2 linked regions of the Myxococcus guangdongensis genome follow. The protein of the gene in region 2 binds, or shares a complex with, the protein of the main gene of each other region. Links are inferred from orthologs where the notes say so. Each region holds a gene or a part of one and is shown on either strand. Other genes may lie near its edges. The genes, in order: grxC and LXT21_RS01880.

Region 1 (3,003 bases), 220 kb from region 2 along the record:
TCCACCTCCGTGGGCTTGGCGGCCACCTTCACCGCGAGCTTCGTCTTGCCCAGCTCCACCTTGTCGCCGCGCCCCAGGTACGCCTGGAGCACCTGCCGGCCGTCGAGGAAGGTGCCGTTGCGGCTGCCGGTGTCGCGCAGCAGGAGGCCGCGCGGCGTGCGCTCCACCTCCAGGTGACGGCGGCTCACCGTGGTGTCGGTCAGCACGAGGTCGCTCGCGGGGTCCGAGCCCACGCGCACCAGGCCATCCTGGGTGGTCACCTTCTTTCCCTTGTCGGGGCCCGACACCACCTCCACCGTCCACTCGTGAATGGGGATGCGCGTCGTGCGGCCTTCGTCTTTGTCCGTCTGGGTGGTCTGGGTGACCTCGGGCCTGGGTTCCATCATGGGTCCTCTTTAGGTGCGAGGGGACCGGGCGGGCAAGCCCGACGCACCATCAGCGCGCCCCCACTTCGCGGGGGCAACACGAGTGAAAGATTCTTCCCGGAAGGCAGTTGCGAGCGAGCCTCCTGCGAGAAGGAAAACCCGGGCATCGCGGCCCGGGACCTGGGAAACGTCGAGGGGGGACGCTTCATGGCGAGGAAGGGTTCCGCGCTCGCATGCGGCGCGAGCACGGCCTCGCTGATGGGCTTCGGGAGGACGCGTCGAGGGGCGGCGCCTGGCACCGGGAGGGCGCCAGTCAGGGGTCGGCGGCGAGTGTCCACCAGGACACGTTCACCACCGGTCGCGCGCCAGGACGCGTCGGGCTCATGGCGCGCGGCCTCGTCCAGCGCGCGCCCGGGGAGGCGCGCGGGAGGAGAGGCCACGACGTCGTGGGTCCGAGGGCCCCATCCGGAAGACACGGCACGTCCGGCGTCCCGCCACATGGGCAGGCGCGCCGACTCGCATCGTCCGGGGAGGGAAGGGCCGTTCCTGAAACTCACGGCCGGCATCCAATGCGAACGCCTCGCGCGAATCCAGTGCTCACGCGAGGCCGTGCTTCACTTCAGTACGTCGCCGGCGCGTCGCTGGCGGGGAAGGACTCCTTCGACAGCTCGTCGACCAGGTCGTCGGACGCGTTGCCGCCGGACTTCACACCCGCATTCACAGGAGCACCGGCTCGCGGCGTCTTGCTGGATGCGCTGGACTTGCTGGAGCCGGACGCGCGCTTCTTCCCGGCCTCCGCAGCGGGCTTCTCCACGGACGCGAGGCGCGAGCCCAGGAGGTTCTTCGCGCGCTCGGCCAGGTGGCGCTGTTCGTCCTGCCAGTCGCGGAAGAACTGCGCCAGCTCCGGGTCGCCCGCCTGCTCCGCGTCGCGGATGAACTGCTCGGCCGTCGAGGCGCCCTTGAGCAGGTGGTACAGCGTGCTGATGACGTTCTCGTGCGCGTCCCGGGTCCCCGTCTGCCGCTCTTCACCTGCCATGTCCGCCTCCCGAGAAAGGGTGGTGTGCCATGGGGGAAAGCTAGCCACGGTGGCGGTGGGCGGCCCCGGGTGGGGCGCCCGCCCGCCTGCTTGCACACGGTCAGGCTTGCAGCATGGGGTCCAGCTTGCCTTCCTTGTCGAGCTGGGCCAGGTCCGAGTAGCCGCCGACGTGCGTGTCGCCGATGAAGATTTGCGGCACGGTGCGCTGGCCGCCGCTCATCTCCACGAGCTTGGCGCGCGTGTCGTCGTCTCCGGTGACGTCCAGCTCCTGGAAATCAACGCCCTTGCGCTTGAGCAGGTCCTTCGCGCGGACGCAAAAGCCACAGTAGTTCGTGGTGTAGATCTTCACGGGCTTCACGGTGTCTCCTCCTTCATTCCCAAACGTAAGGGCGGGGCCTGCCCCGCGCCACCCGGGACATGAAAGCACGACGGCCCCCGGCTCCCTGAACAGGAACCGGAGGCCGTCTTCGACAGCAGTCACCCCGGACGAAGCCGGGGTGGGGGAATCACATCCCCATGCCGCCCATGCCGCCCATGCCGCCCATGCCACCGGCGCCGGCGGGCGCGTCCTTCTCGTCCTTCGGACGCTCGGCCACCATCGCCTCGGTGGTGAGCATCAGGGAGGCCACGGACGCGGAGTTCTGCAGCGCCGTGCGGCTCACCTTGGCCGGGTCGATGACGCCCGCGGCCAGCAGGTCCTCGTACGCGCCCGTCGCGGCGTTGAAGCCGAACGCGCCCGTGCCTTCCTTGACCTTGTTCACGATGACGCTGCCCTCGAGGCCGCCGTTGCCGACGATCTGGCGCAGGGGCTCCTCGACGGCGCGGCGGATGATGTCCACGCCGAACTTCTCGCCCTCGGCGAACGTCTGACCCTCCAGCGCCTTGAGGCACCGGATGTAGGCCACGCCGCCGCCGGGAACCACGCCCTCCTCGACGGCCGCGCGGGTCGCGTTGAGCGCGTCTTCCACGCGGGCCTTCTTCTCCTTCATCTCCGTCTCGGTGGCCGCGCCGACGTTGATGACGGCCACGCCGCCCACGAGCTTCGCCAGACGCTCCTGGAGCTTCTCGCGATCGTAGTCGCTGGTGGTCTCCTCGATCTGCGCGCGGATCTGCTTCACGCGCGCGTTGATCTCCTGCTCGCTGCCCGCGCCGTCGACGACGGTGGTGTTGTCCTTGTCGACGGTGATGCGCTTGGCGCGGCCCAGGTCCTTGAGCTCCAGGGTGTCCAGCTTGATGCCCAGGTCCTCGGCGATCATCCGGCCGCCCGTCAGGGTGGCGATGTCCTCGAGGATGGCCTTGCGGCGGTCGCCGAAGCCCGGCGCCTTCACCGCGCACACGTTCAGCACGCCGCGGATCTTGTTGACCACCAGCGTCGCCAGCGCCTCACCCTCGACCTCCTCGGCGATGATGAGCAGCGGCTTACCAGCGCGCGCCACCTGCTCCAGGATGGGGAGCAGGTCCTTCATGGAGGAGATCTTCTTCTCGTGGATGAGGATGAGCGCGTCGTTCAGCACCGCCTCCATCCGCTCCGGGTCCGTCACGAAGTACGGGGAGAGGTAGCCGCGGTCGAACTGCATGCCCTCGACCACGTCCAGGGTGGTC
Region 2 (3,445 bases):
AGGTTGTTGCCGACGATGCTGTCGCCCGTCGCGAAGAAGGCCACCAGCCGGTGGATGAGGTGTCGCTCCGCGTCCGTCATCTTCGAGCGGAGGTCCACCAGGTCCGTGGAGAAATCCACCTCCTCGACGGTCCAGGTGTTCTTGATGGCATTCCGGTACATCTCGAAGAAAACCGGATACGCCATGGGACGCAGCGTCAGGTTCAGGCCGGGTTCGAGCAGCATGGGCCGTGATCAACACCACGCTCACCGAAACGTCAATGCCGTGACCCGCCGATTCCTCAGGGTGTTCACGCGTGTGTCACATGCCCGCAAAAACAAAGCGAGCACACGCTCTCGCGCATGCTCGCTCCGGTGAAAATCAGCGTGTCAGGAATTCCTTACTGGCACGCCTCGCAGGCCTCGGGGTTCTCCAGGGAGCACGCCACGGCCTCGGCGTCCGTCACCTTGGCGGCCTTCGCCTCGGGCGCGGGGGTGACGGGCGCCGTCGCGGTGGCGCCGTTGCCGGCGATGGTCGCCTTGGCGATGCGCGTGGCCGGACGCGAGCGCAGGTAGTACGTGGTCTTCAGCCCCTTCTGCCACGCGTAGAAGTACATGGAGGAGAGCTTGCCGATGTTCGGCGTCTCCACGAAGAGGTTGAGCGACTGGCTCTGGTCGATGAAGGCGCCGCGGTCGGCCGCCATGTCGATGAGCGAGCGCATGGGCAGCTCCCACGCCGTGCGGTACACCGTGCGCAGGTGCTCCGGCAGCTCCGTCACGTCCTGCACGCTGCCCTCGGCCAGCTTGATGCGGTTGCGCACCGACTCGTTCCACAACCCCAGCGCCTGGAGGTCGCGCACCAGGTAGCGGTTGACCTGCAGGAAGTCACCCGACAGCGTCTCGCGCTTGAACAGGTTGGACACCTGCGGCTCGATGCACTCGTAGCAGCCCGCGATGGACGCAATCGTCGCCGTGGGCGCAATGGCAATCATCAGCGAGTTGCGCAGGCCGTGCTGCTGGATGCGCGCGCGCAGCGCCTCCCAGCGCGCCGGGTCCTCCGGCGTCACGCCCCAGCTTTCGAACTGCAGCTCCCCCTTCGCCGCCCGCGTCTCCGGGAAGGAGGGGTGCGCGCCGAACTGCTCGGCCAGCTCGCACGAGGTGGTCAGCGCCGCGAAGTAGATCTCCTCCGAAATCTTCTTCGACAGGGCCCGCGCCTCGGCGGAGTCGAACGGGAGCTTGAGCTGGAAGAAGACGTCCTGCAGGCCCATCAGCCCCAGGCCCACCGGGCGCCAGCGGCGGTTGGAGTCCGCCGCCGTGGGGATGGGGTAGTAGTTGAGGTCGATGACCCGGTCCAGCTGCTTGAGCGCGAGCTGGGCGTTGGCGCGCAGGCGCTCGAAGTCGAACTTCCCGTCCGCCACCATGCGGCCCAGGTTCAGCGAGCCCAGGTTGCACACCGCCGTCTCACCCTGGCTCGTCACCTCCAGGATTTCGGTGCACAGGTTGGACAGGTGGATGACGTTCTCGGGGCGGCCCGTCTGGTTGCTCTTGCGGTTGCAGATGTCCTTGAAGGTCATCCAGCCGTTGCCCGTCTGGGCGAGCGTCTTCATCATCCGCGCGTAGAGGTCACGCGCCTTCACCTTGCGCATGGCGAGGCCCGAGGCCTCCGCCTCCACGTAGGCCTTCTCGAACTCCGCGCCGTACAGGTCCGTCAGGTGCGGCACCGTCTTCGGGTCGAAGAGGCTCCAGTCGCCCTCCGTCTCCACCCGCTTCATGAACAGGTCCGGCACCCAGTTGGACAGGTTCAGGTTGTGGGTGCGGCGGGCCTCGTCACCGGTGTTGTCGCGCAGCTCGAGGAAGTCCTCGATGTCCGCGTGCCACGTCTCCAGGTACACGCAGCAGGCGCCCTTGCGCTTGCCGCCCTGGTTCACCGCGGCCACGGACGCGTCCAGCGTCTTGAGCCAGGGGACGATGCCGTTGGAGTGGCCGTTGGTGGAGCGGATGAGCGAGCCGCGCGCGCGCACGCGGTGGTAGCCCACGCCGATGCCGCCGGAGAACTTGGACAGCATCGCGATGTCCGAGTACTTCCGATAGATGGCGTCCAGGTCGTCCGCCGGCGAGTCCAACAGGAAGCAGCTGGACAGCTGCTCGTGGCGGGTGCCGGAGTTGAAGAGGGTGGGGGAGCTGGGCAGGTACTCCAGCGAGCTGAACAGGCGGTAGAGCTCGATGGCCTCGCGCGCGTTGTCGCCGCTGAGCGCGCACGCCACGCGCAGGAAGAACTCCTGCGGCGTCTCCAGCACCTCGCGCGTCTGCGGGTTCTTCAGGAGGTAGCGGTCGTAGACGGTGCGCAGGCCGAAGTACTCGAACAAGTCATTGCGCGACGGGTCGATGGCCGCGTTGAGCTTGCGCGCGTTGGCCTGGACGAACTGCAGCAGGCGGTCCGCGATGAGGCCGTGCTTGTGGCCCGCCGCCACCGACTGGCTGAAGGAGTGGATGTCCTGGTTGCTGACCTCCTTCTGGATGAAGGTGGCGAGCAGCCGCGCGGACAGGCGCGCGTACTCGGGCTCCTCGACGATGAGCGCGGCGGCGGTCTGGATGGACAGGCTGTCCAGCTCGCGCGTGGTGGCGCCGTCATAGAGGCCGGAGATGGTCTTCGTGGCCACGCGCATCACGTCCACGCGCGACAGCCCCACGCAGCTCTTGCCCACGGCGCGCACAATCTTGTTCAGGTCCACCGACTCGGCGGTGCCGTTGCGCTTGCGCACGCGCATGGTGGTGGGGGCGAACTCGCTCTGCGTGGGCTCGGGGGCCGCGACGGGTGCCGTACTCGCGCTCGGTCCGGATTGGCCGGGGGTGGCGGGCGGAACGGGCATGGGCGCGGAGGCGGGCTTCACGGGCGTCTCGAAGTTCACGAGCGGCTCACTCCAAAATGGCGATGGCGTGGCCATGGGGACAAGCGGGGAGCTTGCCCTGGGAGGGGTTTCCCGGGCCACGAAAACAACTGCACGGATGTGTAGGGAAGAAGGCCCGCTCTACCGCCGCGGACCTACGGTCTCAAGGAGACCGGAGAGCACAGGCGACATACGGGGTAGACTGCTGTGTGTAAATAAACCACAACCCCTCCCTGAGCCCTTTGGGACGCCACCGGAATGGTGGGGCGTCGTCGACCGGCCACAAGGTATGGGGGGCATCCGTTGGTGTCAACGCGAGATCTAGTGCTTGGGTAGGTCCGTCCCTTGCAATCTATGATCGATCTCCAACGGTCTACGTCACGTTCTGCTCACAACACTGAGTCCCAGGTCCGGAGACGCTCCGTATGGAGCGGCCGGAATCGGACCTGGGAGGACGGATGTCCCGCGCCCCTCTCAGGGAGTCGTCCCGGAATCCATGCCCGAGTCGACCGGCGGCGTGGGTGAGGCCCCCTCGGGAGCCCCCTCCGGCGAGGTCGGTGTGGGTGCGGGTGGGGGTGA

The links.
Region 1: the proteins of LXT21_RS01880 (region 2) and grxC are in contact, whole or in part, in an NMR structure (PDB 1QFN), measured with the Escherichia coli proteins. The link is inferred for Myxococcus guangdongensis from one-to-one orthologs.

What each region holds. Positions count from the first base shown.
Region 1 is NZ_JAJVKW010000001.1:236,203-239,205, reverse strand. Bases 131-2,819 are described here. They hold grxC (glutaredoxin 3), read right to left. Parts: upstream 1,760-2,819; coding sequence 1,502-1,759; downstream 131-1,501. Other genes in these bases: groL (chaperonin GroEL), read right to left, coding at 1,908-2,819; LXT21_RS00955 (hypothetical protein), read right to left, coding at 985-1,401; LXT21_RS00960 (sigma 54-dependent Fis family transcriptional regulator), read right to left, coding at 131-383. Also shown: more of LXT21_RS00960, read right to left, coding at 1-130; more of groL, read right to left, coding at 2,820-3,003. UniProt on the Escherichia coli protein: The disulfide bond functions as an electron carrier in the glutathione-dependent synthesis of deoxyribonucleotides by the enzyme ribonucleotide reductase.
Region 2 is NZ_JAJVKW010000001.1:460,464-463,908, reverse strand. The notes cover bases 134-3,264. They hold LXT21_RS01880 (ribonucleoside-diphosphate reductase subunit alpha), read right to left. Parts: upstream 2,888-3,264; coding sequence 380-2,887; downstream 134-379. Other genes in these bases: LXT21_RS01885 (ribonucleotide-diphosphate reductase subunit beta), read right to left, coding at 134-224. In the rest of the region: more of LXT21_RS01885, read right to left, coding at 1-133; LXT21_RS01875 (IF-2 protein), read right to left, coding at 3,341-3,445. UniProt on the Escherichia coli protein: Provides the precursors necessary for DNA synthesis. Catalyzes the biosynthesis of deoxyribonucleotides from the corresponding ribonucleotides.